DNA from 2 places in the Roseateles sp. PN1 genome. Region 1 is predicted to be linked to the other one. Evidence: riboswitches for the same ligand, from Rfam matches in the RefSeq annotation. Region 1 holds a riboswitch; the other holds the start of a gene.
The links. A riboswitch is a leader RNA that binds a small molecule or an ion and turns the genes downstream of it on or off. The one in region 1 is predicted to bind thiamine pyrophosphate.
Positions count from the first base shown of each region.

Region 2: it holds a riboswitch for thiamine pyrophosphate, as region 1 does, so the genes downstream of both, AABB87_RS17455 (TonB-dependent siderophore receptor) here and thiC (phosphomethylpyrimidine synthase ThiC) in region 1, are expected to answer to the same signal.

Region 1 is NZ_JBCARA010000006.1:1,241-15,672, reverse strand. It holds gene AABB87_RS10990 (SGNH/GDSL hydrolase family protein) at 1-923, opposite strand, end outside; gene AABB87_RS10985 (ArsR/SmtB family transcription factor) at 1,121-1,486, opposite strand; gene AABB87_RS10980 (efflux RND transporter periplasmic adaptor subunit) at 1,641-2,828, shown strand; gene AABB87_RS10975 (efflux RND transporter permease subunit) at 2,825-6,121, shown strand; gene AABB87_RS10970 (YgaP family membrane protein) at 6,118-6,327, shown strand; gene AABB87_RS10965 (pirin family protein) at 6,464-7,327, opposite strand; TPP riboswitch at 7,424-7,550, shown strand; gene thiC (phosphomethylpyrimidine synthase ThiC) at 7,674-9,578, shown strand; gene AABB87_RS10955 (FAD-dependent oxidoreductase) at 9,584-10,633, shown strand; gene thiS (sulfur carrier protein ThiS) at 10,630-10,842, shown strand; gene AABB87_RS10945 (thiazole synthase) at 10,854-11,660, shown strand; gene AABB87_RS10940 (bifunctional hydroxymethylpyrimidine kinase/phosphomethylpyrimidine kinase) at 11,657-13,444, shown strand; gene AABB87_RS10935 (TonB family protein) at 13,394-14,152, opposite strand.
Region 2 is NZ_JBCARA010000011.1:183,237-197,668, reverse strand. It holds gene ubiE (bifunctional demethylmenaquinone methyltransferase/2-methoxy-6-polyprenyl-1,4-benzoquinol methylase UbiE) at 1-121, opposite strand, end outside; gene AABB87_RS17525 (DUF971 domain-containing protein) at 148-561, opposite strand; gene AABB87_RS17520 (hypothetical protein) at 713-853, opposite strand; gene AABB87_RS17515 (DUF1993 domain-containing protein) at 964-1,473, opposite strand; gene ybiB (DNA-binding protein YbiB) at 1,582-2,502, shown strand; gene AABB87_RS17505 (NYN domain-containing protein) at 2,537-3,445, opposite strand; gene AABB87_RS17500 (sulfite exporter TauE/SafE family protein) at 3,742-4,509, shown strand; gene AABB87_RS17495 (nitrite/sulfite reductase) at 4,528-6,225, shown strand; gene AABB87_RS17490 (DUF934 domain-containing protein) at 6,243-6,734, shown strand; gene AABB87_RS17485 (phosphoadenylyl-sulfate reductase) at 6,731-7,528, shown strand; gene cysD (sulfate adenylyltransferase subunit CysD) at 7,525-8,484, shown strand; gene AABB87_RS17475 (sulfate adenylyltransferase subunit 1) at 8,484-9,824, shown strand; gene cobA (uroporphyrinogen-III C-methyltransferase) at 9,842-10,636, shown strand; gene fdxA (ferredoxin FdxA) at 10,699-11,022, shown strand; gene AABB87_RS17460 (NAD(P)/FAD-dependent oxidoreductase) at 11,072-12,196, shown strand; TPP riboswitch at 12,474-12,576, shown strand; gene AABB87_RS17455 (TonB-dependent siderophore receptor) at 12,658-14,432, shown strand, end outside.

The DNA.
Region 1 (14,432 bases):
AATTGATGACCCTTGGTGGTGGGGTGGATGGCGTCGTAGAACAAGCTGGTCGACAGGTCACAGTTCAATGCCACCTGACCGCAGGCATCGGTGACATTGCTCAAACCCAATGCGGCGCCATTCATCACCGTCTGAGTCATGAACGCGTACATATCGAAAGCTTGCACACCGGCTTCGCCAGCCAGGCGCGCATGCAGCTTGGCGTCCATCTCCTCGGCGGTCTTAGAACCCCAGAACTGCCCACTGAAGCCCAGGCTCAGCGCCATCGGCGTCAGGCCAAAGTTGGGGGTATTCACGACCAAGATGTGTTTGGCGCCACGCTCCTGCAAGGCATCAACCATATTGCCGATGTCCAGCGCGTAGTCGGCCGCCGTCTTGCCAACGATGGCAAATGCCTCAGCTTGCGACTGGGCGCCAGCCAACTGATCCAAGGCCACACGCACATTGTTGCCGCCGCCCGAGATGATGAAGAGCTCATTGCCCGACACCGTCTTGCTCGGGTCGCCCAGGAACATGCCGAGCTGCTTCGTCATGCTGAAGGGGAAGCCGCCGGGGCCATCAACGCCATCGGCACTGGTCTCGGCGCCGCCGAAAGCGTAGTTATTGCCGCCAAAGCTGGGGTAGCCGGGGGCGCCGAAAACACCGGAAGGCGTGAGTGGCAAGCCCATCTTGGCCGCGAAGTACTCCGTCCACACGGGGCCATTGCTGTAGCGGCCCGAGGCGTAGGGCAGCTTGGAGAAGTCGGTATTGCTCAGCGGCGCAGCACCGGGGCCGAAGCCGCCCAAGAGTGCTGCGTTATTGCCGGAATCGGACAGGCTGTCGCCGAAGACCACCAGGCCGGAATAGCTGCCCGCCTGGGCCAAGGCGGCCACGGCCAGCATCGCGCCACCGAGGGCGAATTTGATCGGGGAATACGGTGTCATTGCGGGTTCCTCGCTCCACTTGCTGTGTCTGTTGAAAGGACGGAGGGAAGCAAATGTCCGCTTGGCGGCGTTTGCTGCACTTGTCGCGCTTTTTGAAAGCCGGGTGCAGCATCGCCGACGAGGCGCGCGAGTGTCAATGTGATTCGGCCACGCCTTCTGGGGGTATGGCGCGCGCGACAGCACGCGCGAAATTCGCGTTAGCGCCCGGTTTTACCCTCTGGCCTGGGCACCGGCGGGAAGAATGCCGCACGCTCCTGCGCCACCTGATCCGAACGGCGGGCAATATTCCCACACACCAGGTCGCAGAGTTCGTAGACCGCAGGATCGGCAATTCGGAAGAAGGCACTGGTGCCGCGGCTTTCGCGCATCACCAAGCCGTGCTGCTGCAAGACCGCCAGATGGCGCGAGACATTGGCGGCACTGAACCCGCACAGCGTGGCCAAGTCACCGACCCGGCGCTCTTCCTGGCGCAACAAATTGAGAATTTGCAAGCGCGTCGGCTCTGCCAAGGCTTGAAAGTAGCCAGCGATCTGCTCCAGGGCGGCGGGGGGAAGATCTTGCATGACGGATGGGAGCGGGAGGCATAGAGTCGGGGCGTTCCCCAGTTTAGTTGAATGCTTGCGCACTTGCCTAGTTGCTTTATTGTTTATTTGCATGATTACGCAAATACGCATAGAATTTAACTGAAGCAGCCCATGCACCGAGGACTCCCACCCCATGACCAAGACTTCACCCCACTTGCCGGAACTGTTGGCGCACTTGCCAAGGTCGGCCGCTTCGGCGACCAAGGTAGCCATTGCCGCCATGGTCGCTATTGCCGGGATTGGGTTTGCCGCCCCCTCGTGGGCTCAGCAAGCCCCTGCAAAGGCCGGATCCACGGCCAGCCCCGCCCCGCTGAGCAGCCTGCTGCTGCGGGCCGGTGGCAATGGCGATGTGCGTTTCGGCCGCAGCTTTGATGGTGTGGTGGAAGCGCAGCGGCAAACGGTGATTGCCTCGCAAGTCGCCGGCGCCATCGTGCAGATCGAGGTCAAACCCGGCGACCGGGTCAGCCAGGGTCAGATCCTGCTGCGCATCGACGCCCGTGCTGCCAATGAGGCGGCCTTGGCCAGCGAGGCCCAGGCGCAAGCCGCGCACGCCACCTTGCAGCTGGCCACGCGTGATTTCGAACGCCAGCAGCAGCTCTTCAAACAACGCTACATCAGCCAAGCCGCCCTGGACCAAGCCGAGAGCCAGTTCAAAGCCACCCAGGCCCAGGTGAACGCGCAACTGGCGCAAGCCAGCGGCGCGCGCACGCAAAGCAGCTTGCATGTGGTGCGCAGCCCCTATGCGGGCGTGGTGTCCGAGGTGCCAGTGGCCTTGGGCGATATGGCCATGCCCGGCCGCGCGCTGCTGACCGTCTATGACCCCAAGGCCTTGCGCGTGACGGCCAATGTGCCGCAAAGCGTGGTGAGCAGCTGGGGCCCCAAGCCGCAGCTGAGCCTGGAGCTGGCCGGCCAACAAGGCATCACACCGGCGCGGATTCAGGTCTTGCCGGTGGTGGACGCCGCCACCCACTCGGTGCAGCTGCGCCTGGACTTGGCCGATGCCAATCTGGCCGCGGCGACGCCGGGCATGTTCGCCCGCCTGTGGTTGAGCGAGGCCGCCGGTGGAGCACCTGCTACAGACAACACAGGCAAGGCGACGGGCGCCGCGCCCACACCCATCATGTTGCCGCGCTCGGCCGTGGTGCGCCGGGCCGAGTTGAACGCCGCCTATGTCTTGGACGCGCAAGGCCGGCCCTTGCTGCGCCAGTTGCGGCTAGGCCGCGTGCAGGGCGAGATGGTGGAGGTCCTGAGCGGCCTGAACCTCGGTGAGCGCGTCGCCACCGACCCGGCAGCCGCCGCCCGCTGGAAGGCACAACCATGAGCGCGCCAAATCGATTGGGTGCCAGCGGACGCATTGCGGACTTTTTCCAGTCCGCCCAGATCACCCCGCTGCTGGCCTTGGTGGCCTTGCTGCTGGGCATCTTTGCGGTGCTGGTAACGCCACGCGAAGAAGAGCCGCAAATCAACGTCACCATGGCCAATGTGCTGGTGCCCTTCCCTGGCGCCAGCGTGGGCGATGTGGAGCAGATGATCGCCACGCCCGCCGAGCAAGTGCTGTCACAGATGGCCGGGGTCGAACATGTGATGTCGGTATCCAAGCCCGGCCTGGCCCTGCTGACGGTGCAGTTCAAGGTCGGCGTGCCGCGCACCGAGGCCCTGGTGCGCCTCTACGACACGGTCAACTCGAATGCCGACTGGCTGCCCAGCGGCCTGGGCGCTCTGCCACCCATCATCAAGCCCAAGGGCATTGATGATGTGCCTATCCTTAGCCTCACGCTGTTCAGCAAAGGCAACTCAGAGAAGACCGGCACAGCCGACGCCAACAACGAAACCGGCGCCTTCGAGCTTGAGCGCGTCGCGCGCGGCCTGGAAGCCGAACTCAAGCGCGTGCCCGGCACCCGCGAGGTCAAAACCATCGGCGGCCCAGGGCGCGGCGTAAACATCGAGCTTGACGCCGCACGGCTGGCCAGCGCCGGCCTGACGGTGGCCGATCTGCGCCAGGCTTTGCAATCCGCGAACGCCGGCGCGCCCCTGGGCGAGGTCTTGCGCGGCAACAAAAGCATCGCGCTGGAGGCCGGCGCCTTCATCGCCAATGCGGCTGATTTGGAAGAGCTGGTGGTCGGCGTGCGCGCCGGCAAGCCGGTTTATCTGCGCGATGTGGCCGAGCTGCGCGATGGCGCCCTGCCCGCGACGCGCTATGTCTGGCATGCCGAGGGCGGCCAGAGCTACCCGGCCGTCACCCTGGCCATCACCAAGAAGGCGGGCGAAAACGCCATCGACGTGACCCGCGCCCTGACGGCCCGCGTGGCCGATCTGCGCAACACCTTGATCCCCGCCGATGTGCAAGTGGCCGAGACGCGCAACTACGGCGCCAGCGCCGATGACAAGGCCAAGAAGCTGATCCAGAAGCTGCTCTTCGCCACCGCCTCGGTGGTGGCCCTGGTCTTCATCGCCCTGGGCCGGCGCGAGGCCGCCATCGTCGGCACCGCCGTGATGCTGACGCTGACCGTGACCTTGTTCGCCAGCTGGGCCTGGGGCTTCACGCTCAACCGGGTGTCGCTGTTTGCGCTGATCTTCTCGATCGGCATCTTGGTGGATGACGCCATCGTGGTGGTGGAGAACATTCACCGCCACCAGCAACTCTTCCCCGGCCGCAGCCTGAAGGACATCATCCCCGGCGCGGTTGACGAAGTGGGCGGCCCCACCATCTTGGCCACGCTCACCGTCATCGCCGCACTCCTGCCCATGGCTTTTGTGTCGGGCTTGATGGGGCCGTATATGAGCCCCATCCCCATCAACGCGAGCATGGGCATGCTGTTGTCGCTGGCGATTGCTTTCACCGTCACGCCCTGGCTGGCGCGAATCTGGATGAAGGCCTCTCCTGCCACCGATGCCAGCCACGACACAGGTGCCAGTTCTGCTGGCGAAGCGCCACATGCCCCTCAAGCACATGGCCTGGCCGCCAAGCTGGCGCCCCTGTTCGAGCGCATCTTCACCCCGCTGCTGGACGCCAAGCGCGGCGGGCGCAACCGTGGCCTGCTGGGCCTGGGCATTGCGGCACTGATTGCCCTTTCGCTGGCCTTGCCCGCAGCGGGCTGGGTGGTGCTGAAGATGCTGCCCTTTGACAACAAGTCGGAGCTGCAAGTGGTGGTGGACCTGCCCGTCGGCACGCCGCTGGAACAAACCGCCGCCGTGCTGCGCGAGTTGGGCGCTTACCTCGACGGTGTGCCCGAAGTACGCCACTACCAAGCCTATGCCGGCAGCGCTTCGCCGATCAACTTCAACGGCCTGGTGCGCCAGTACGACCTGCGCAGCGAGCCCCAACAAGGCGATATCCAGGTCAATCTGGTGGATCAGAAACACCGCAAGGAGCAAAGCCACGCCATCGCCCTGCGCCTGCGGCCGGAGCTGCAAAAAATCGGCCAGCGCTTTGCCGCCAACGTGAAGTTGGTGGAAGTGCCGCCGGGCCCGCCGGTGATGTCGCCCATCGTGGCGGAGATTTACGGTCCCGAGGCCGCCGGCCGCAACGCCGTGGCCGCCCAGGTGCGCGCCGTCTTCGAGGCCAGCGCCGGCCTGGTGGATGTGGACGACAGCCGCATCGCCAGCGCCCCGCGCCAGCTGCTGCTGATCGACCGCAGCAAGGCCGCCCTGCTCGGTGTGCCGCAAAGCTTGATCGTTAGCACCTTGCGCGCAGGCTTTGCCGGTGAGCCCGTCACCTATCTGCACGACCAAAGCCGCAGCCCGGTGCCCGCGGTGCTGCAACTGCCGCCCTCTACACAAGGCGATATCAACAGCTTGCTGGCCTTGACGGTGCGCAGCCAAAGCGGCGCCAGCGTGGCGATCCGCGAGCTGGTGACGCTGTCGGACACGGTGCGCGAGCAGCCGCTTTTCCACAAGGATGGCCTGCCGGTGAACTATGTGATGGCCGATATGGCTGACGCCAAGACCGGGCTGGACAGCCCCCTCTACGGCCTGTTCAAAATGCGCGGCGAGATCCAAAAAATCAGCACGCCGGGTGGTGGCACTTTGCAAGAGTTCTTCATCAAGCAGCCCACCGACGCCCTGCGCGACTACAGCCTCAAATGGGACGGCGAATGGCAGATCACCTATGAGACCTTCCGCGATATGGGCCTGGCCTATGGCGTTGGGCTGATCCTGATCTATCTGCTGGTGGTGGCCCAGTTCGGCTCCTATCTGACGCCGCTGATCATCATGGCGCCGATTCCGCTGACCATCATCGGCGTGATGCCCGGCCACGCCCTGCTGCACGCGCAGTACACGGCCACCAGCATGATCGGCATGATCGCGCTGGCCGGCATCATCGTGCGCAACTCGATTCTGCTGGTGGACTTCATCCAGCTGCAATTGCGCGAAGGCATGGCGCTGGAGCGCGCCATCATCAGCGCCGCCACCGCGCGCGCCCAGCCCATCATCCTGACCGGCCTGGCGGCCATGATGGGCGCCTTCTTCATCCTCGACGACCCGATCTTCAACGGCCTGGCGATCTCGCTGATCTTCGGCATCGCCATCTCGACGCTGCTGACTTTGGTCGTTATTCCCCTGCTCTACTTTGTGGCCTACCGCCACGCCCATCCAAAGGAAATTCAATCATGACCACCTGGCAACTTGTGCGCGTCATCGCCGGCACATTCATCCTGGCTTCGCTGGCCTTGGGCCTGCCCGGCAGCCCCGTCTTTCACTCCCAATACTGGCTGGGCTTCACCGCCTTTGTGGGCATCAACTTGCTGCAGAGCGGTTTGACGAAATGGTGCTTGATGGAGTCCATCCTGGCCAAGCTGGGCCTGCGGCGCGGCAACTGAGTCCAGCAAACAAAACCCTTCTGGCGTCGTTGCCCTGGCTTGCCGTACCAGCAAGGTACTGTCTACGCCAGGGCGCCTAGCCAGAACCGCTTCGCTGGGCTTTGTTTGCCGGACTCAGGGCCGCAGCCAACGAGACTCAGGCCAGGCGGCCTTCCTGAAAGTCACGCACGGCCTGCTTGAGTTCCGTCTGCGTATTCATCACAAAGGGGCCGTACTGCGCGATCGCCTCGCCCAGTGGGCGGCCCGCGATCAGCAAGGCCCGGGCGCCGGCGGGGCCGGCGCTGAAGGCAACGCGCTCTGCCCCCGGCGTATTGGCCAACAAAGCCATGCGCTCGGCCGGCACCGGCGCGCTGTCGGCATCAAAACTCAGCTCGCCTTCGTAGACGTAGACAAAGGCGTTGAAGGCCTCGGGCAGGCTTTGCTCGAAGCTGGCGCCGGCTTGCAGATGCAGGTCCAGATACAGCGGCTCGGTCGTGTCGCGCTGCATGGCGCCGGCCTGGCCATGGCTGGTCCCAGCGATCACACGCAGCAGGCCACCGGGGATGGTCACTTCGGGAATCTCCGCCGACGGAATGTCCCGGTACCAAGGCGGGCACATCTTGTCTTTGCCGGCGAGGTTGAGCCAGAGCTGAAAGCCCGCCATGCGCCCGGCCGTCTGCTCCGGCATTTCGGAATGGATCACGCCGCGCCCGGCCGTCATCCACTGCACGCCGCCGTCGCCCAGCAAGCCCTCATTCCCTGCCGAATCGCGATGCCGCATGCGGCCCTGCAACATATAGGTGATGGTCTCAAAGCCGCGATGCGGGTGGCTGGGAAAGCCGGCGATGTAGTCACCCGGCTGATCGGAGCCGAAGGCATCCAGCATCAAAAAAGGATCGAGCCGGCGCTGCAAATCCTGGGTCAGGACACGGGTGAGCTTGACGCCCGCGCCATCGCTGGTGGCTTGGCCGGTGATGATGCGCTCGACGCGGCGGGCGGGGCTTGATACAGGCTGTGACATGGAATCGCGGGCAATGGTTTGAACTTGTCGGCGACCTTAGCAGCTTTCGCCCCGGCGCTCATGGTTCAAGGATTTGCGCCTTGGGCCCTATACTCGCGCTTCGCTCCGGGGAGCCCTGCTGCGCCAGACTTGTTCTTGCGCCGGGCTGAGACATGGTGGAAGCCATGGACCCGCTGAACTTGATCCGGTTAATACCGGCGTAAGAAGAGCCTGCTCATGTCCCCACTCGCCCACCTGGTATTGCGCCAGCGCGCCGGCTTTGAGCAAGACCTGACCCTACGCCCGTATTCCACCGGCCCAGGGTTTGGCACTCCGGAGATTTCTCTCAACCGGAGCCCGCCAGCGCATGAACACCGTCACCACCCCTAAGCTCAGCGAAGCCGCTACAAGCGCCATCGATTTCGAAGCCCGGCTGCTGCAAAGCCGCAGCCCTCTGCCGGCCTCCAGCAAACAGTATTTGAGCGGCCAGATCCACCCGGAACTGCGCGTGCCGCAGCGCGCCATCAGCCTGACAAACGGCGAAGTGGTGAGCGTGTACGACGCCTCCGGCCCCTACACCGACCCGGCCGCTGCGATTGATGTGCACCACGGCCTGCCCACCCCGCGCGCCGCCTGGTTGGCAGCGCGCGGCGACAGCGAGGTCTACCCGGGCCGTGAGATCAAGCTGATTGACGACGGCCTGCGCGACCAAGCCCAGCAACAGCGTCTGCACGAGCTCAGCGCCGGCCTGCGCCGCCAGCCGCGCCGCGCCAAGGCGGGAGCCAATGTGACGCAGATGCATTACGCCCGCCGCGGCATCATCACGCCCGAGATGGAGTTTGTGGCCATCCGCGAGAACCAACGCCACGAGTGGATGCGCGAATACGAGCAAGATGCCGAACGCGAAGCGCGCCTGGCCGGCAACCCCTTCGGCGCCAGCATTCCCAAGATCATCACGCCCGAGTTTGTGCGTGATGAGGTGGCGCGCGGCCGCGCCATCATCCCCGCCAATATCAATCACACCGAGCTGGAGCCGATGGCGATCGGTCGCAACTTCCTGGTCAAGGTGAACGCCAATATCGGCAACTCAGCCGTCACCTCCAGCATCGAAGAAGAGGTCGAAAAGCTGGTGTGGAGCACCCGCTGGGGCGCGGACACGGTGATGGACCTGAGCACCGGCCGCAATATCCACACCACCCGCGACTGGATCGTGCGCAACAGCCCGGTGCCCATCGGCACGGTGCCGATTTATCAGGCGCTGGAGAAGGTCGGCGGCGTGGCCGAAGACCTCACCTGGGCCATCTTCCGCGACACCTTGATCGAGCAGGCCGAACAAGGCGTGGACTACTTCACCATCCATGCCGGCGTTTTGCTGCGTTATGTACCGATGACGGTGAAGCGCCGCACCGGCATCGTCTCGCGCGGCGGCTCCATCCTGGCCAAGTGGTGCATCGCGCATCACCAGGAGAACTTCCTCTACACCCACTTCGAAGACATCTGCGAGATCATGAAGGCCTACGACGTCAGCTTCTCGCTGGGCGACGGCCTGCGGCCCGGCAGCCTGTCGGACGCCAATGACGAAGCCCAGTTCGCCGAACTGCGCACCCTGGGTGAGCTGACCAAGCTGGCCTGGAAGCACGATGTGCAAACCATGATCGAAGGCCCCGGCCATGTGCCCATGCACATGGTGCAGGTCAATATGACCGAGCAGCTCAAGCACTGCGACGAAGCGCCCTTCTACACCCTGGGCCCGCTGACGACCGACATCGCCCCTGGCTACGACCACATCACCAGCGGCATTGGTGCCGCCATGATCGGCTGGTTCGGCTGCGCCATGCTCTGCTACGTCACGCCCAAGGAACACCTGGGCCTGCCGGACCGCGATGACGTCAAGCAAGGCTTGATGGCCTACAAAATTGCCGCCCATGCCGCCGACATCGCCAAGGGCCACCCCGGCGCAAGGGCGCGTGACGATGCCTTGTCCAAGGCGCGTTTCGAGTTCCGCTGGGAAGACCAATTCAACCTCGGCCTGGACCCGGACACCGCGCGCGCCTTTCACGACGAAACCTTGCCCAAGGACAGCTCGAAAGTGGCGCATTTCTGCTCCATGTGCGGCCCGAAGTTTTGCTCGATGAAGATCACGCAAGACGTGCGCGACTACTCGGCGCAGTTGCAGGCGGACCAGCAACTGGCCGAGCAGGGCATGCAAGCCAAGAGCGCCGAGTTCAAGGCGCAGGGCAGCGAGATCTACATCCCGATCCAGAAGGCTTGAGACCGATGGCACGCATTGCCATTGCCGGCGCGGGCCTGGCCGGGCGGCTCTTCGCTTTCGCGCTGAGCCGCGCCGGCCACGCGGTGCAAGTGTTCGAAGCCGGCCCCGGCCCCGCGCCCAGCTTCGACGGCCAGGGTGCAGCCGCCTTCACCGCAGCCGGCATGCTGAGCCCGTTGGCCGAGATGGAGAAGGCCGAGCCCGAGGTGGCCGAACTGGGATTTGCCTCGCTGCGGCTATGGCCGCAAATCGTCGCCAGCCTCCGCCTGCCGGTGCAGCTGCATTGCCAGGGCAGCCTGCTGCTGGCGCACCGGCAAGACCTGGGCAGCGCCCAGCGCATCTTGGCCCGCTTGCCTGACGCGCCAGCGCCCTTGTCGGCCGGCGCGCTGCGTGAGCTGGAACCGGCCTTGCTGCCCAGCGGCTTGCTGGCCTGGCTGCTGCCGGGCGAAGGCCTGATCAATCCTGTGCAGGCCATGGCAGCGCTGCACGCAGGCGCAGAAGGCGCGCAATGGCATTGGCAGCAGCCCGTCGCCAGCGTGGAAGCCGGCGGCTTGCTGCTGGCGGACGGCAAGCGGGTGGCGGCGGACTGGGCCATTGACACACGCGGCCTGGGCGCGCGCTCCGCCGAGCTGCCCCTGCGCGGCGTGCGAGGCGAGGTGCTGCAGCTGCGCTTGACCAGCCACGGCTTGCGCCGCCCGGTGCGCCTGCTGCACCCGCGCCACCGGGTCTACCTGGTGCCGCGCAGCGAGAGCGAGCTGATGCTGGGCGCCAGCGAGATTGAAAGCGAAGACCGCAGCGAGGTCAGCTTGCAAAGCGCGGTGGAGCTGATGGCCGCCGCCCACAGCGTGATGCCAGCTTTGAGCGAGGCCCGCATCACCCGGCTGGACCGCAATCTGCGCCCCGCCCTGCCCGACAACAAAGCCCTGGCCCACTGCGCGCCCGGCCTGATCCGCCTGAACGGCCTCTACCGTCACGGCTGGCTGCTCGCACCGGCCCTGGCGCAGCAATTGCTGAACCAAGCCGGCCTGGCCACACTTGAACACGAGCCTCACCCATGAGCACCCACATCCAGATTTTTCTTGACGACCAAGCCCTGTCCCTGCCCGCGCCGCTGAGCCTGGCCGATTTGCTGCAGGCACAGCAGCGCGCGCCGGAAAGCGTGGCCACGGCCCTGAACGGCATGTTTGTGGCCCGCGAAGCCCGCGCACAGACGCAGCTGGCCCATGGCGATGCCGTGCTGCTGTTCAAAGCCATTGTGGGCGGTTGAAGGCCATGATGATGTCCACCCCCGACGCCCTCTGCATCGACGGCAAAACCCTCCATAGCCGCCTCTTCCTCGGCAGCGCCGGCTACCCCAGCCCACAGACGCTGGTGGAAGCCATTCAGGCCGCCGAGTGTCAGGTCTTGACCCTGGGCCTCAAGCGCACCTTGCAAGCGGGTGACAACGGCTTTGTCGCCATGGCCATGCAAGCCGCCCAGGCCCAGGGCGCGCACCTGCTGCCCAATACCGCCGGCTGCCGCACGGCACGCGAAGCGGTGCAACTGGCGCAGATGGCGCGCGAGCTCTACGGCACCCACTGGATCAAGCTGGAAGTGGTGGGTGACGAGCACACCTTGCAGCCCGACCCTTTCGAGCTGCTCAGCGCCGCCACCGACTTGGTCAAAGACGGCTTCACCGTCTTCCCCTACTGCACGGAAGACTTGATCCTGTGCCGGCGCCTGCTGGAAGACGCCGGCTGCGCCGTGCTGATGCCCTGGGGCGCGCCAATTGGATCGGGCCAGGGGCTGCTGCATCTGCAAGCCCTCAAGACCCTGCGCGAGCGCCTGCCGCAGGCCACGCTGATCATCGACGCGGGGCTCGGTGCGCCCTCGCAAGCTGCGCAGGCGCTGGAGCTGGGCTTTGACGCCGTGCTGCTGAATTCCGCCGTGGCACAGGCGCGCGCGCCGGTGGCCATGGCCGTTGCTTTTCGCGACGCCGTGCGGGCCGGGCGCCAAGCCTATCTGGCCGGACTGATGGCGCCGCAAAACTTCGCCACGCCATCCACCCCGGTCAGCGGCCACGCATTTTTATTGGGGCAGCCATGAGCAGCGCCTGGCCTCAACCCTGCTTGCCGTCCGCTTATGCGCCGGATCAGCAAGACCTGACCCCATCACACTCGGCCCCGCCCATCGTCTGGAGCATCGCCGGCACCGACAGTGGTGGCGGCGCCGGCCTGGCCGCCGATCTGCGCGCCGCAGCGGCCATGGGCGTGCACCTCTGCCCGGTGGTGGCGGCGGTGACGGCGCAGAACTCGCTGGGCGTGCAAGCCGTTCATGCCCTGCCAGCCGAGCACATCGACACCCAGCTGGCAGCCCTGTCCCAGGACATGCGGCCCCGCGTCATCAAGTGCGGGCTGCTGGCCAGCGTGGCAGCGGTAGCGGCAGTCGCGCGCTGCGTCGACGCTTTGCGCAGCGATGTCAGCCGGGGCCCGGTCGCCCTGGTGGTGGACCCGGTGCTTGGCGCCACGGCCGGCGGCGTGGCCTTTGCCGATGCGGCACTGATCGAAGCCTATCGCCAGCTGCTGCTGCCCCGCGCCACCCTGATCACGCCGAACCGCCGCGAGGCACAAAGGCTGGCGGCTGGCAGCGATCAAGCATCGGCACCGGAGCTGGCCGAGGCCTTGCGAGCGCTGGGTGCAGAGGCGGTTTGCATCACCGGCGGCGACGATCTCGCACTGGGCGCTGCCGAGCCAGCTGATCCCGCCAGCTCAGCTGGCTCCATCAACGGTCTGGCATTGGACTGGCTAGATGCCAGCCTGGGCAGCACCCCGGTCAACGGCTGGTTGGCGCTGCCGCGCCTGCCGTCCACACATCACCATGGCAGTGGCTGCACCTTCGCCACCGCTGCCGCCGCCGCTTTGGCGCACGGCTTCCCGCTGCCCGACGCCGCGTTGCTGGCCAAGATGCTCACTTGGACCGCCGTACGCGACGGCCATGCCGCCGGCCAGGGCGCCGGGCCGGTGCGCGCCAGCGCCAGCTTCATCGAAGACCCGAGCTGCATGCCGGTGATGGGTTTTGCGGATGAGCGGGAACTGGACGCCGCCACGCTGGCACGCTGGCGCCGCGTGTTGGCAGAAGCTCACAACGAGCCTGCGGCCGAACTGGGGCTCTATGCCATCACCGACGGTCCTGACAAGGCGGCCGCCCTGCTCGCCCTGGGCCTGCCTCAGGTGCAACTGCGCATCAAGGCCGGCGCCGCTAGGGCGCATCTGCAGGCCGACATTGCGGTCGCCACGCAGGCTGCGGCCGACGCCAGCCAAGGGCAGCTCTGGGTCAACGACCACTGGCAGCTGGCCCTGGCCGCTGGGGCCCAAGCCCTGCACCTGGGTCAGGAAGACTGGGCCGGCTTGAGCGCCGCGCAGCGTGAACCGATTGTCAGCGGCAAGGTGAAGTTAGGCATTTCCAGCCATAGCCTGTGGGAATTGGCCCGCGCTCGCGGTCTGAACCCGACTTACATCGCCTGCGGCCCGGTCTTTGCGACCACAACCAAGGACATGCCTTGGCGCCCGCAGGCCATGACTAATCTGCGCTGGTGGGTGCGCATGGCCGGCCGGCCGGTGGTGGCGATTGGCGGGCTGCTGACACCCGCGCAAGTAGCGGATTGCGCCGCTCAAGGCGCAGCAGCGGCCTGCTTGGTGAGGGCCGCAGATGCGGCGCTGGCCGAGCCGGATCCTGCGCAAGCCTTACGTCCCTTCGAGCAGGCCTGGCGCGAGGGCCGGCTGCGGTGGACGCAAGATCAAAGCCCGGCTTTACGGGGCTTAGCGCCCGGACTGTTTGCCTTACTCCGGTGCCCCGAAGCCCACTTCGACCCGACCTTCACGAGGCCGTGAGATGGGCTGAAAGCGCCATTTCGAGATCGCATCAATGGCCAGTTGGGTCGCACGGCTATTGGTGGAGCGCAAGGCCTTGGCCTGCTGCACGCTGCCATCGGCCTGCACCATAAAGCTCACCAGCACCGAGCCACCCGCAAAGTCTTTCAAATAGCGGCGCGGCACCTCGGGCTCGACACGGTGGATCAGGGTCAGCTGCGGCTCTTCCTCCACCACCGGTGGCGCAGCTGGCTTGGGCACGGCCGGGGCGGCCAAGGCCAGCACGGCGGCGTCCTTGCGTTCAGCGGCTGGCGCAGGTTCGGCAGCAGCGATGGCGGTTGCTGCAGGTGACGTCGCGTTGGTGGCAGCGGCGGCGGCGGCTGCTGCTGCAGTTGCGGCGGCTGCCACGGCGGCTTCGGTATTGGACGAGCGGCCGGCTGCGACGGGCGCGGCCGCATTATTTGTGTTGGCGGCGGGCGCCTTGGCGACGCTGGGTTTGGCTGGGGCGGCAGCCGGCGCGGCCGCGTTCTGCTTTTTGTTGGCGGCCTCGCCTTGGAGGCGGATCCAGGTAAACACCCGATCGGCCTGCTTTTGCGCACGCTCCTCGGCCGCTTGAGTGGCGTCCTGCTTGGCATCCGATTTGGCATCTGCGGCGCTGCCAGAGCTGGTCTGCGCCAGCACCTGCGGCATCAAACCGGCCAGCGCGACCAAAGCAATACAACTCGGCAAGCACCGAATCTTGCGGACTACAAGACGCATATTCAAAAACTCCCCCTCAACTCATCAAGCACACCATGAACCGCCCTAAGCCGACGTCAGACCTGATCTTGCTGAACACATGCCAGCGCAAAGGCTGCCATCTTGCCGTCAGTTGACTGTCTGCTCGTGCCGCGCAATTCCCCTGGGCGCAGGCGTGGGGCAGTGTAGGGAGGTCTCGCCCATCTCCACTGCCGGGGTTTGCCCTAGGATTTGGCCGCTTTGCCAAATAGCTAACGCAAATGAACGGTAG
Region 2 (14,432 bases), on a different contig from region 1:
CCATGGACATGAGGTCGTTCATGACGTCGTAGCGCGAGGCCACGGAGTCGAACACGCCGCGCACGCGGCTGGCCTTTTCACGCTCGTCAACGGTCTGGTAGCCGAAATGGGTGCTGCTCATAGGATGAATTCTTCTTGGTTGATGCTTCAGTGGCTGCTGCAGGCGCCGGCGGATTTGACGGCCATGGGCGCATCGCGGTCCACGCCAGCCGCTTGCAGGCGGGCCTCGTAGTCGCGCCACAGCTGTTCCTGCTGCGCGCCCAACTCGTACAGGTATTCCCAGGAGTAGAGGCCGCTCTCGTGGCCGTCAGAGAACTGCGGCTGCACGGCGTAATGGCCCACGGGCGCCAGCGCGGTGATGTTGACATCGCGCTTGCCGGTCTGCAGCGTTTCCTGGCCCGGGCCGTGGCCCTTCACCTCGGCCGAGGGGCTGTAGACCCGCATCAGCTCAAAAGGAATTTGAAAGCGGGCGCCGTCGCTGAAAGCCACTTCCAACAAGCGAGACTGCTGGTGGACGGTGATTTCGGTAGGGGTGGGGGTAGAAGAGTTAAGACCGGCCATGATGTGTGTGTGCGCTCGCGTGAGCCCCGCAGTTTAGTCTTTCACGGCCCGCTGCCCGAACCCAAAAGGTCAAGGCCCCAATGCAAAAAGCCAAAGTCCCCGCATGGCGGAGGCTTTGGCTCTTGACTTACACAGCCGATCAGCGAGCGGCTTACTTGGTCTTCTTGCTGCGATCGGGAACCACAGTGGTGATGGTGGGCATCACGGCGCCGCTTGAAATCGGCTTCGGAGGCGAAGTGTCCTTTTTGGGCTTCTTCGCTTCCTTATTCGTTTTTTGCTGTCCTTTGGCCATGGGCTTCTCCTCACAAATTGCTTGCTATGCCTGTTGCATCAGTCGCACCGAATGTGCCGGGATGATGGCAATCCCGCCCGCAGTGTGCCACGGCTCAGGCAAGCTGCAGATCAGTAAGCGCCCATGTAGTCCTTCTTGCCCAGCTCCACACCCTGGTGGCGCAAGATGGCGTAGGCGGTGGTGACGTGGAAGAAGAACTGCGGCAAGCCGTAATGCAGCAGATAGTGCTGGCCGTTCATGCTGCGCTCTTTGGGCGTGCCGGGGCGCAGCACGATGACGCGCTCGGCAGCACCCGCGAATTGGGCCTCGGTCAGGCCCTGAACGAAGGCCAAGGTTTTGGCGACGCGGGTCTGCAGATCGGCAAAGCTTTGCTCGGCATCATCGAAGGCGGGCACATCAACGTCGGCCAAGCGGGCGCTCACGCTCTTGGCGAAATCGCAGGCCACTTGCACCTGGCGCAGCAGGGGGAACATATCGGGGAACAAGCGGGCTTGCAGCAAGGCTGCGGCCTCGATATTGCGGGCAGTGGCGTGGGCCTCAGCCTTGGCGAGCACATCGGCCAAGCCGCCCAACATTTGCGTGAACACCGGCACCGACGCTTGGTACATGACTTGGCTCATGATGAGTTTTCCAATTAACTGAGTGGCCGCCATTCTCGCTGGCGAAACCCAGATCTGCCGGCTGCCCGGTAGAAAGCCCCAGGCGCCGGGAGATCTAAACTGCGGCCGATGCAATTTTCCTCTTTGATCAAAGACGTCGGCCGCGGCATCAAGGGTGCGCGCGCTTTGGACTCGGCCACGGCCGAAGCCCTGTTTGGCGCCATCCTGGACCGTGAGGTGCCCGATATGGAGTTGGGCGCCATCCTGCTGGCGCTGCGCATCAAGGGGGAAAGTGAGGCCGAGCTGGCCGGTTTTGAGCGTGCCATGCAGGCCCGAACGGCCCGTCTCGACGTCCCCCCTGGCCCACGCTGTGTGCTGCTGCCGACCTTCAACGGGGCCCGCAAACAAGCCAATCTGCTGCCGCTGGTGGCCCTGCTCCTGGCCCGTGAAGAGGTGCCTGTGCTGATTCACGGCCGCCATGATTTCGACAGCCGGGAAAGCCCTTTTGCGCTGCTGGCGGCGCTGGGCCTGCCCCTGGCCGACTCGGTACCGGAGGCTTCGCAGCAATTGGCCGTCAAGCGACTCGCCTGCCTGCCGCTGGCGTGCTTGAACCCTGGGCTTGATGCACTGATGGCGCTGCGCCCTCGGCTGGGCGTGCGCAATAGCGGCCACAGCGTGGCCAAGCTCTTGGATGCCGCGCCGGGCCGGAGTGTGCGGGTGGTGGCCGTCACGCACCCCGAATACCTGATCAGCATGGGCGAAGCGCTGCAAGCGTCCACCACCCCCGGGGGCCGCGCCCTGCTGATGAAAGCCAGCGAAGGTGAAGCCTATGCCCATCTGCGGCGCAAGGCGCAGTTCTATGGCTTCATCAACGGCGAGCGGCATGATTTGCATGGCGCCGACAGCCAGGACCTGGACTGGCCGCTTTCCGATGCCCACGACGCGGCTGCGAACGCGCGTTTGATTCAAGCCATGCTAGCGGGCGAAGAGACGATCCCGCCGCGCATTCAAGAACAGGTGCAAGTGCTGGTGCGGCTGGCCCGCGACTGAGGGTCGGCCAGGCTCGCGGCGACAGCGCTGAGGATCAATCCGGCTCGGGCGCGTCGGTGTCTGAGTTGGATAGGCCAATCGCTTGACCCACCAAGGCCACATGCCCCCCGCTGATCGCATCCACCTCGATCACCAGCTCGGGAAAGCGGTGCAAAAACTCCGAGAAGTTGCTGCAGCCCAGGGCCTGCTCGTCGAAAGAAGGCAGCAAGCGCTTGATGAAGACCTTGAGCGCGCTGCGGGACACATAGTTCTCGCCATTGCGGTCCACCAACTGCTTGAGCGCGCGCTGCAGGGCCTGCTTGGCATCGTCCAGCGAGGGCGAACCCACCGCTTCTTCAACATCTGCGTCCGCAGTGGCCATGGGTGCCGGGACCAGCGGCGCGGCATCTAGGGCCACACCGGGCTCGGCCGAGGCGGCCAGCAGGTTTTGGTAGAACTTGAACTCATTGCAACTCGCACTCCAGAAGCGGTTGCTATAGCCGGCCACGCCCACCCCGGCGATGAAGCGGCCGGCCTGCTTGACCTTTTGCGCCAGGCTGATGAAGTCGCTGTCGCTGGAGATCACGACCACATGGGTCAGGTGCGGGTGGTTGTGGACATCGCTGAGCGCGTCCAGCGCCATGCGGATGTCGGCGCTGTTCTTCATATTCGAGCCGCGCGGGAACATCTGGATCAAATCCACCCCGGCCTCGTTCAGGGCATGGCGATAGTTGGCGAAGAACTGCCAGTTGCCATAGGCCCGGTTGATGATGATGTCGCCCAGCGAAGCCGCGTATTCCAGAATCGGCTTGAGGTCCACAAACACCGGCTGCGGCTTGAAGCGGTTCTCGCTGTAGGCGCCGTCGCCGTGGGCGTTATTGGCCAGCACGGCGTGCAGATTTTCGAAATCCCAGTAAATCGCCACCTTGGTGGGCTCGAATCGTTGTGGGCTGTGTGGGTGCATGGGAACTGGTGTTGAACAAACGCTCAAGAAACGCTCAAGGGGGAAGCGGGGCTCCGAGCTTAACGAGATTCCGGCGCGCCGCTTGCACAAATCCCAGCTGACGCGCCCAATCGCCATGCTGGGATGACGGTGGCCGGCTTGGCGTAATTGAACAGAGGCCACCTGCCCTCAATCGGTCGCCCTATATACGTAAAAGAAGATAAGCAATTTACAAACAAGTAGTTTGCTTATATAGAGCCCATCCCTACAGTCCGAAACTCGTTCAGCCCTGCATGGGGCTCACACAAGGAATCTGGATGGACTGGATAGCAATCGCAAGCGGCTTCGGTGTCGGCGCCATCGTCGGGGTAACCGGCGTGGGCGGCGGCTCGCTGATGACGCCGCTGCTGCTGTCGGTCTTCAAGCTCAACCCGGCGGTGGCCATCGGCACCGACCTGTGGTTTGCCGCCATCACCAAGCTCTCAGGCTCGGCCGCTCATGCGCGCCATGGTCATGTGAAGTGGGGCATCACCGGCTTGCTGCTGGCCGGCAGCATCCCGGCATCCATCGCCACCGTGGCGCTGATGCACTTCACCGGCATCACCAAGGGCTGGGCCAGCACCCTGACCTTCTCGCTGGGCATTGCCCTGCTGCTGACGGCGCTCGTCGTCGCATTCAAAAAGAGTTGGCAGGCCGTGGGCTTGCGGCTGGAGCGCGTCATCCCGGCCTCGCGCAAGCCGGCGCTGACGATTGCCTCGGGCGTGATCCTGGGCGTGTTGGTGTCGCTGTCTTCCATCGGCGCCGGCGCGATCGGCGCCACCTTGATTCTGTTGATTTACCCGCGCCTGGAAACCCGCTACATCGTGGGCAGCGACATCGCCCACGCCGTGCCTCTGACCCTGGTGGCCGGCATCGGTCACGCCACGCTGGGCCATGTCAACTGGGGCTTGCTGCTGCCGCTGTTGATCGGCTCTATCCCCGGCATCTGGCTGGGTGCGCAGCTGACCCGGCGCCTGCCGGAGCGCGTAGTGCGCGGCTTGCTTTGCGCTTCCCTTTTGATGGCTGGCTGGAAAGTCATTCACTGATTTACTGACGAAAAGTTTATGTACGCCTATACCGACTTCGACCGCCAATTCGTCCGCGCCCGCGCCGCGCAGTTCCGCGACCAGCTGGAGCGCAATATCGCCGGCACGCTGAGCGACGACGAATTTCGCCCGCTGCGCCTGCAAAACGGCTGGTATGTGCAGCGCCATGCACCCATGCTGCGCGTGGCCGTGCCTTACGGCGTGCTGTCCGCCAAGCAGCTGCGCCAGCTCGCGGGCATCGCACGTGAATTCGACCGCGGCTACGGCCACTTCACCACCCGCCAGAACCTGCAATACAACTGGATCCCGCTGGACAAGTCGGCCGATGTGATGGACCGCCTGGCCGATGTGGACATGCACGGCATCCAGACCAGCGGCAACTGCATCCGCAACATCACCAGCTGCGCGTTTGCCGGCGTGGCCCCGGACGAAATCGTCGACCCCCGCCCCTACGCCGAAGTGCTGCGCCAGTGGAGCACCTTGCACCCGGAATTCGCCTTCCTGCCGCGCAAGTTCAAGATCGCCATCTCGGGCGCCACCGAAGACCGCGCGGCCATCGCTTGGCATGACATCGGCCTGCAGCTGAAGAAAAACGCCGCCGGTGACATCGGCTTCCAGGTGCTGGTCGGCGGCGGCATGGGCCGCACGCCCATCATCGGCCAGGTGATCACCGAGTTCCTGCCCTGGCAGCAGATCCTTGTCTACATCGAAGCCATCGTGCGGGTCTACAACCGCTACGGCCGCCGCGACAACCTCTACAAGGCGCGCATCAAGATCTTGGTCAAAGCCGAGGGTCAGGCCTTTTTTGACGATGTGAACAAGGAATTCGAGCAGATTCTTGCGCTCGACGAAGGCGGCCGCGAACACCTGATTCCGCAAGCCGAACTCGACCGCGTGGCGGCCAGCTTTGTCGTCCCCGCTGGTGTGCAGGCCCTGCCCGGCGTTGACATCTTCGCCGGCGTGCAAGACATCGCCTACAAACGCTGGCTGGAGCGCAATGTGCACGGCCACCGCCTGAGCGGCTACCGCTGCGTCACCCTGTCGCTCAAGCGCAGCGGCATCGCCCCCGGCGACGCCACCGATGCGCAGATGGAAGGTGCGGCCGAGCTGTCCGAGCGCTTCAGCCAAGGCGAGGTGCGCGTCAGCCATGACCAGAATCTGGTGCTGCCCTGGGTGCGTGAGAGCGATCTGCCCGCGCTTTTCGAAGCTGCGCGCAGCAACGGTTTCGCCACCCCCAATATCGGCCTGCTGACCGACATGATCGCTTGCCCCGGCGGCGACTTCTGCGCCCTGGCCAATGCCCGCTCCATCCCGGTGGCCGCGGCCATCACCGAGCGCTTTGAAGACCTGGACGAGCAGTACGACATCGGCGATATCGACCTGCACATCAGCGGCTGCATCAACTCCTGCGGCCACCACCACAGCGGCCATATCGGCATCCTCGGCGTCGATAAGGACGGCAAGGAGTGGTACCAGATCTCGCTGGGCGGCTCGGACGGTTCGACCCTGTCGGGCGGCTCGGTGGCCGGCCGCGTCATCGGCCCCTCTTTTGCTGCCGACGAAGTGCCGGACGTGATCGAGTCCGTGGTGCAAACCTACCGCAGCCAACGCAGCAGCGCCGCCGAGCGCTTCATCGACACCGTGCGCCGCATCGGCCTCGAACCCTTCAAAGCCCCCGCTAACGCCGTGCGCACGCTGACCGGCGCAGCGCAGTGAACCCGCGCCAAACCATCATGAAATTCATCGACTCTCATCATCCCGAATGGCACCGCGTCGTAGGCGAAGACGGCCCCAAGCCCGACCCCGATCCCGCGCCGAAACTGCTGCTGACACTGGAGCAATGGCATGCGGTGCGCGATCACTGGCCCGCCGATCTGCCCACCGGCATTGAGCTGAGCAATGACTTTGACGTCGAAACCTTGGCCGTCGACCTGCCGCGCCTGAGCCTGATCGTGCTGAATTTCCCCAAGTGGGTGGACGGCCGCGCCTACAGCCAAGCCCATCTGCTGCGCGCCCGCTACCGCTTTGCCGGTGAACTGCGCGCCGCCGGTGAAGTGCTGGTGGACATGCTGCCCCTGTTGGCGCGCACCGGCTTCACGGCTGTGCAATTGCGTGCCGGTGAAAGCGTGGAAGCCGCGCAGCGCGCCCTGGCCTTCTTCCCGGCCCATTACCAAGGTGATGTGGACGTGACCCAGCCTGTGTTTGCCCGCAAGGTGGTGGCGTGAGCGGGGAAGTTTCATCACTGGGTGGCGTGGACACGGCGCCTGCCAGCGCCTCGGCCATCGGCTTGTACGCCCGCGCCACGGCCGGCTTCGAAGAGCGCCTGGCGCGCAGCGTCGAGCTGCTCAAGCAAGCCGCGGCCGAGCATGGCCAGGGCCTGATCCAGTCCAGCAGCCTGGGCGCCGAGGACATGGTCATCACCGACCTGATCGCCCGCCACCAGCTGCCGATTGCCATCGCCACCCTGGACACCGGCCGCCTGCACGCCGAAACCCTGGCCCTGCTGCCGCAGATCGAACAAGCCTATGGCCTCAAGGTCTTGGTGTTCAGCCCGGTGCATGACGCCGTGATCAACTTGGTGCGCACGCGCGGCGCCGACGCCATGTACGAAAGCCTGGCCCTGCGCAAGGAATGCTGCGCGGTGCGCAAGCTGGAGCCCTTGAAGCGCATGCTGGACGGCCGCACCGCCTGGATCACCGGCCTGCGCCGCGAACAGTCCAGCAACCGCGCCGACGTGCCCTTCGCCGAACCCGATGGCGCCGGCCGCATCAAGTTCAATGCCTTGGCCGAATGGAGCTGGGCCGATGTGTGGCATTACATCGCCAGCTACAAAGTGCCTTTCAACGCCTTGCATGACCAGTTCATGCCCAGCATTGGCTGCGCCCCGTGCACCCGCGCCATTGCCGTGGGCGAGGACTTCCGCGCCGGCCGTTGGTGGTGGGAGGACGAGAACGCCAAGGAATGCGGCCTGCACAAAGCCCATTCGAATGAAGAACTGAAGTCAGGAACCGCTGCATGAACGCCCCTCTCAATCTGCAAGCACTGGCCGCCACGGTGGACCAGCGCCATCTGGACCATTTGGAAGAAGAGGCCATCTTCATCCTGCGCGAAGTGGCCGCCGCCTTCGAGCGCCCGGGCCTGCTGTTCTCCAGCGGCAAGGACTCTTGCGTGGTGCTGCGCCTGGCCGAGAAGGCCTTCAAACAACGCGTGGCTGGCAACGAATTCAAGGGCAAGCTGCCCTTCCCGCTGGTGCATGTGGACACCGGCCACAACTTCCCCGAAGTGATCGAATTCCGCGAAAAGCGCGTGGCCGAGATGGGCGAGCGCCTGATCGTCGCGCACATGGACGAGTCGATCAAAAAAGGCACCGTGCGCCTGGCCCACCCGCTGGAATCGCGCAACGGCCACCAGACCGTGACCTTGCTGGAAGCGATTGAAGAGCACCGCTTCGACGTGCTGATCGGCGGCGCCCGCCGCGACGAAGAGAAGGCCCGCGCCAAGGAACGCATCTTCAGCCACCGCGACAGCTTCGGCCAATGGCAGCCCAAAGAGCAGCGCCCCGAGCTGTGGAATCTGTTCAACACCCGCATCCGCCCGGGCGAGCATTTCCGCGCCTTCCCGATCAGCAACTGGACCGAGCTGGATGTCTGGCTCTACATCGCCCGCGAAAACATCCCCCTGCCCAGCCTGTACTACCAACATGAGCGCCAGGTGATTCGCCGCAAGGGCTTGCTGGTGCCGCTGACCGAGGTGACCCCACCCGAGGCCGGTGAGACGGTAGAAACCGCCACCGTGCGCTTCCGCACCGTCGGCGATATGACTTGCACCTGCCCAGTGGAAAGCACGGCCGCCAACGCCGCCGACATCGTGGCCGAGACGCTGACCGTGACCGTGAGCGAACGTGGCGCCACCCGCATGGACGATAGAACTTCAGAGGCCTCGATGGAGCGCCGCAAGAAGGAAGGGTATTTCTGATGAACGCCGTGACCGACACCCATCTGATCCACGACATTGAAGTGGACACCCATCACCGCGCCCTGCGCTTTTTGACCGCCGGCAGCGTGGACGATGGCAAGAGCACCCTGATCGGCCGCTTGCTGTTCGACAGCCGCGCCATCCTGGCCGACCAGCTCGACACCTTGGAAAAGCGTGCCGCCGGCCAGCCCATCGACCTGAGTCTGCTGACCGACGGTCTGGAGGCCGAGCGCGAGCAAGGCATCACCATCGATGTGGCCTACCGCTACTTCGCCACCAAGACGCGCAAATTCATCATTGCCGACGCGCCAGGCCATGAGCAGTACACGCGGAACATGGTCACCGCCGCCGCCGGCAGCGATGCTGCCGTGGTGCTGGTGGACATCACCAAGCTGGACACTGCCGTGGATGAAGTGGTGCTGCTGCCGCAGACCCGCCGCCACAGCTTGTTGGCGCACTTGCTGCGCGTGCCCAGCATCGTCTTTGCCGTCAACAAGCTGGACGCGCTGGCCCAGCCCGGCCCGGCATTTGCCGCGGTGAGCAAGGCGCTGCGCGCCTTTGCCGAACAGGCCGGCATTGCGGTGACCGCCATCGTGCCGGTGTCGGCGCTGCGCGGTGACAACGTCACCCAGCCGCTGGACGGCGAATGGGCGACTTGGTATCAGGGCCCTTCACTGCTGCAGGTGCTGGAAAGCCTGCCGGGCGTGCAGGAAAAAGTTGAAGGCCAACTCTCGATTCCGGTGCAATACGTGGCCCGTGATTCAGGCGAACAAGGCGAAGGTGATGGCCGAATGGCCGGAACGGGCTACCAGCCACGCGCCCTGTGGGGCCGCATTGCCCACGGTCAGGTGAAGGCCGGCGACGAAGTGCAGATTCTGCCCAGCGGCCAGACCGCCATCGTGGCGGAAGTGCGCCACGCCGGCGAGACCGTTGCGCATTGCGTGGCCGGCGAATCGGCCGGTGTGGTGCTGGACCGCCAGCTCGACGTCTCGCGCGGCGACTGGATCGTCACCCCCGGCTCGGCCACCCCGACCCAGTCCTTCGAAGCCACCCTGGCTTGGCTGGACACCGAACCCGCCGTGCCCGGCCGCAAATACTGGCTGCGCCATGGCAACCGCTGGGTGCAAGCGCGCATCAGCGCGATTGAGCACCGCCTGGACATCCACAGCTTGGCCGAGCAAGACGCACAGGAACTCAAGGTCAATGAGATCGGCCATGTGCGCATCGAAACGCAGTCGCCCCTGCCGGTGGAGCCCTACACCGCCAACCGCCTAGGCGGCAGCCTGATCGTGGTCGACCCGACCAGCAACCGCACCAGCGGCGCCCTGCTGGTGCGCTAACGCGAGCCTTGATCGTCATGGGACAAGTCATTTTCGTCAGTGCCGGCCCTGGGGCCGCCGACCTCATCACGCTGCGCGGCGCGCGGGCCTTGGCCGCCGCTGAGGTGGTGCTGTTCGACGCCCTCACCGACCCGGCCCTGCGCGAGCTGGCGCCGAATGCGGTCTGGATCGATGTGGGCAAGCGAGGCTTTTGCGACTCCACCAAGCAGTGCGCCATCAACGCCGCGCTGGTGAAGCAGGCGCAAACGCATGACTTGGTGGTGCGCCTGAAGGGCGGCGACGCCAGCATCTTCGGCCGGCTGGAGGAAGAGCTGCTGGCCCTGCGCGAAGCCGGCATCGCCTGCGAAGTGGTGCCCGGTGTGACCGCGGCCATTGCCGCCGCCGCCCACACGCAACGCCCGCTGACTCGGCGCGGCGTGGGCCGCAGCGTCAGCCTCAGCACCGCGATGACGCAAGACGCCGAGTTGCAAGCCCGGCAGGCCTGCGCGGACACCGAGGTCTTCTACATGGCCGGCCGGCAACTGCCCGCCCTGGGCCGCAAGTTGCTGGCGGCGGGCTGGGACGCGGACACGCCAGTCAGCGTGGTCTCACGCGCCGGCTGCGTCGACGCCCTGGCCAGCGAGCACAGCGTGGCCGAGCTGGCCGAGGCCTCGCTGCTGCACAAAGGCCGGCCCACCGTGGTCATCGTGGGTGCAGGCGCCCGCCCAGTGCAGCCAAAATCCGACGCCATGAAGGCCACCAAGGCCTCAAATTCCCATATCACCCCAGGACTTGCGCGGCATCAAGCCAAGAACAAGAGCCTGACCGATTAAAATATCCGGTTGACGTTGCTGACCACGGCAACGCCCCGAACCAATTCAAAACGAGCTGATCTATGACCCACGTCGTCCTCGAATCCTGCATCCGCTGCAAGTACACCGACTGCGTCGATGTCTGCCCGGTCGATTGCTTCCGCGAAGGCCAGAACTTCCTCACCATCGATCCGGACGAGTGCATCGACTGCGCCGTTTGCATCCCCGAATGCCCCGTCAATGCCATCGTTCCCGAGGAAGATGTGCCCGGCAATATGCAGCACATGATCAAGCTCAACGCTGAACTGGCCCAGAAGTGGCCCAGCATCACCAAGCGTAAGGGCGCCCTGCCCGACGCTGACGCGTGGAAAGACCGCACGGACAAATTGTCCGAGCTGATCCGCTGAACCAGCTCGTTCGTACGCCGCTCGGTGCCACAGCGCCGAGCCCAACCAAATGGATACTCAATTGAACGCAGAGACTGCCGTGACGGCCGCCGAGCTCCCCAAGCCCGGGCCCAATGTGATTGAAACCGATGCCGTGATCGTCGGCGCCGGCCCGGTGGGCCTGTTCCAGGTGTTTGAACTCGGCCTGCTCGAGATCAAAGCGCACATCATCGACTCGCTGGCTTACCCCGGTGGTCAGTGCATCGAGCTCTATCCCGATAAGCCGATCTACGACATCCCGGCCGTGCCCATCTGCACCGGCAAGGAACTGACGGACAACCTGCTCAAGCAGATCGAGCCCTTTGGCGCGACCTTCCACCTGGGTCAGGAAGTGACGACTGTCTTGAAGCAAGCCGATGGCCGCTTCTTCGTCGCCACCTCCAAGGGCACGGAGTTTCTGACCAAGACCATCTTCATCGCCGGCGGCGTGGGCTCATTCCAGCCGCGCACGCTGAAGGTGGATGGCATTGAGAAGTACGAAGGCACGCAGCTGCACTACCGCGTGCGCAATCCCGAGCAGTTCGCTGGCAAGAACCTCGTGGTGGTGGGCGGCGGTGACTCGGCTCTGGATTGGGCCCTGAACTTCTGCGCCGGCAATGAAGACGGCGGCGCCAACAAGGCCGAAAGCGTGATCTTGCTGCACCGCCGCGATGGCTTCCGCGCGGCCCCGGCCAGTGTGGCCAAGATGCGCGAGCTGTGCGAGGCCTACGAGATGCAATTCGTGGTCGGCCAGGTCACCGACATCGTCGAGGCCGATGGCGCGCTGAACGCCATCAAGGTCACCGGCGGCGACGGCGTCACCCGCGTGGTGCCTTGCGATCAGTTGCTGGTCTTCTTCGGCCTGTCGCCCAAGCTCGGCCCCATCGCCGAATGGGGTCTGGCCCTGGAACGCAAGCAAATCGTTGTCGACACCGAGAAGTTCGAAACGAGCGTTCCCGGCATCTTCGCCGTGGGCGATGTGAACACCTATCCGGGCAAGAAGAAGCTGATTCTGTCGGGCTTCCACGAGTGCGCCCTGGCCGCTTTTGCTGCCGCGCCCTACATCTTCCCGGAAAAGCGCATCCACCTGCAGTACACCACCACCAGCCCCAAGCTGCACAAGGTGCTGGGCGTGGAATCGCCAGTGTTTGATTAATTGATTGAGTAAAAGATTGATCGGCGGCAGCGCTGATCACTCCGCAGCCTCGGCTGCACAGCAAGAAGCCCGCTCACCGCGGGCTTTTTTTATGGCCAACCGCCATCAAGCATCCACAGAATCTGTGGACAACTATGGGGACGCCCGGTGGGACATCGCGCGCAAGCCCCTATCCATCGCAGGTTTGACAGCCTGCTCAATGAACGAGCAGTCGGCACTTACCGCTAGAATCCACCCGGTCGCCGCCAGTTGTGCATGCATGCAAACAGCTGGCGGCGCACTTCGCTAGGGGTGCTGGCTCATCAGATGAGCCGGCTGAGATAAAACCCTTTGAACCTGATTGAGTTAATCCTCGCGCAGGGAAGCCAGCTCGCATGCTGCCATCGTCCAAGCCTCGTCAAGCACGAGCCTTGGGCGCCGTTCAGCATCTCGCTTGCCCCCTGCCATCGCTTGAAGTCCCGATGGCATACCCACAAATCTCCCATTCCTTGATCGCAACTGCCGCCCTGCTCGCCTGCTCGGCGAGCCTGGCTCAATCCACCCTGCCCGCCGTCACCGTGACGGGCCGCGGCGCCGATGCGCCCGTCAGCGTTGGCGGCTTTGGCGAGACGCCCATCGCCAAGCTGCCCATGCAGGCCAATGTCTTGAGCGCCGAACGTCTGCAGGAGTCAGGGCTGAGCTCACTGGCCGGCATCACCGCCTTGGACGCCTCGCTGAGCGACGCCTACAACTCCACCGGCTATGTGTCCTATCTGAAGATTCGTGGCTATGACCTGGACAACCGCTTCAACTACCGACGCGACGGCCTGCCCATCAATGCAGAGACGGCGCTGAACCTGGGCAACAAGAGCAGCCTGGAAGTGCTCAAGGGCAGCAGCGGCATCCAGGCCGGCACCAGCTCGCCCGGCGGCCTGGTGAATCTGCTGGTCAAGCGTCCTACGGCCAAAGACCTCACGGTCGTCGGCTTGAGCGTCAGTGAGCGTGGCACGGCGGAAGCCTCGGTCGACCTGAGCCGCCGCTTCGGTGAAGCCCGAGCTTTTGGCCTGCGCGTCAACGCTAGCGCCGCACAGCTCAAGCCTCAGTTCTACGCCGCCGAAGGCAATCGCCAGCTCTTCGCCTTGGGCGGCGATTGGCGCGTGTCGCCCAGCACCTTGCTGGAAGCCGAAGTCGAGTGGAATCGCCAAAGCCAGCCCAGCCTGCCGGGCTTCAGCCTGTTGGGCGACAAGTTGCCCGATGCCGAGCAAATCGACCCACGCATCAATTTGAACAACCAGAGCTGGAGCCAGCCCGTGGTGTTCAACAATCAGCACGCCTCGTTGCGCCTGACGCAAAAGTTGAATGCGGACTGGACGGCCAAGGCCCATCTGGGCCTGCAGCGCTTGAAGACGGATGATCGCCTGGCCTATGCCAACGGTTTATATGACCCCAATACCTACGAATGCGCGCCCTGTGACCGCTACAGCGCCGCAGGCACTTTCTCGGTCTGGGACTTCCGTAGCGAAAACGAACACCGCGACAGCGACGCCCTAGATTTGAATCTGAACGGCAAGTTTGAAACTGCCGGTCTGCGCCATTCGGTGAGCACAGGCCTGCTCACGAGTCGCTTCAACAGCCGCTTCGATCGCCAGGCCTACAACCTCGTCGGCGTGGGCAATATTCAAGGCAGCGCCCAATTGCCTGCCGACCCGAGCTTGACCGACGAAAACACCAACCGCGACGAGCGCAACACCGAGTTCTATCTGCGTGACAGCGTGCAGATCGGCGCCGACTGGCAAGTCTGGGCCGGCCTGCGCCACACTCGTCTGCAGCGCGACAGCGTGCGCACCGACGGTTCACGCGCCATCAGCTACTCGCAAGCCTTCACCACGCCCTGGTTGGGCCTGGGCTACCACCTCAATGCACAACTGCTCGCCTATGCCAGCTGGGGCGAAGGCGTGGAGAGCGAAGTGACGCCCAATCGCAAGAAGTACAGCACGCCAGGTCAGGCACTGCCTGCGCTCAAGAGCAAGCAAGTGGAAGTCGGCCTGAAGTCCGGCAGCAATACGGTGGACTGGTCGGTCAACTGGTTTGATGTGCAGCGCCCGGCTTGGCGCGATGTCAGCATCTGCGCCCAGGCCGACGCCTGCCTGAGCCGCCAAGCCGACGGCACGGCCCATCACCAGGGCCTCGAAGCCCAAGCCGATTTGAAATGGGGCGGCGGCGGCTTGCTGGCCAGCGCCATGAAGCTCAAGGCCCG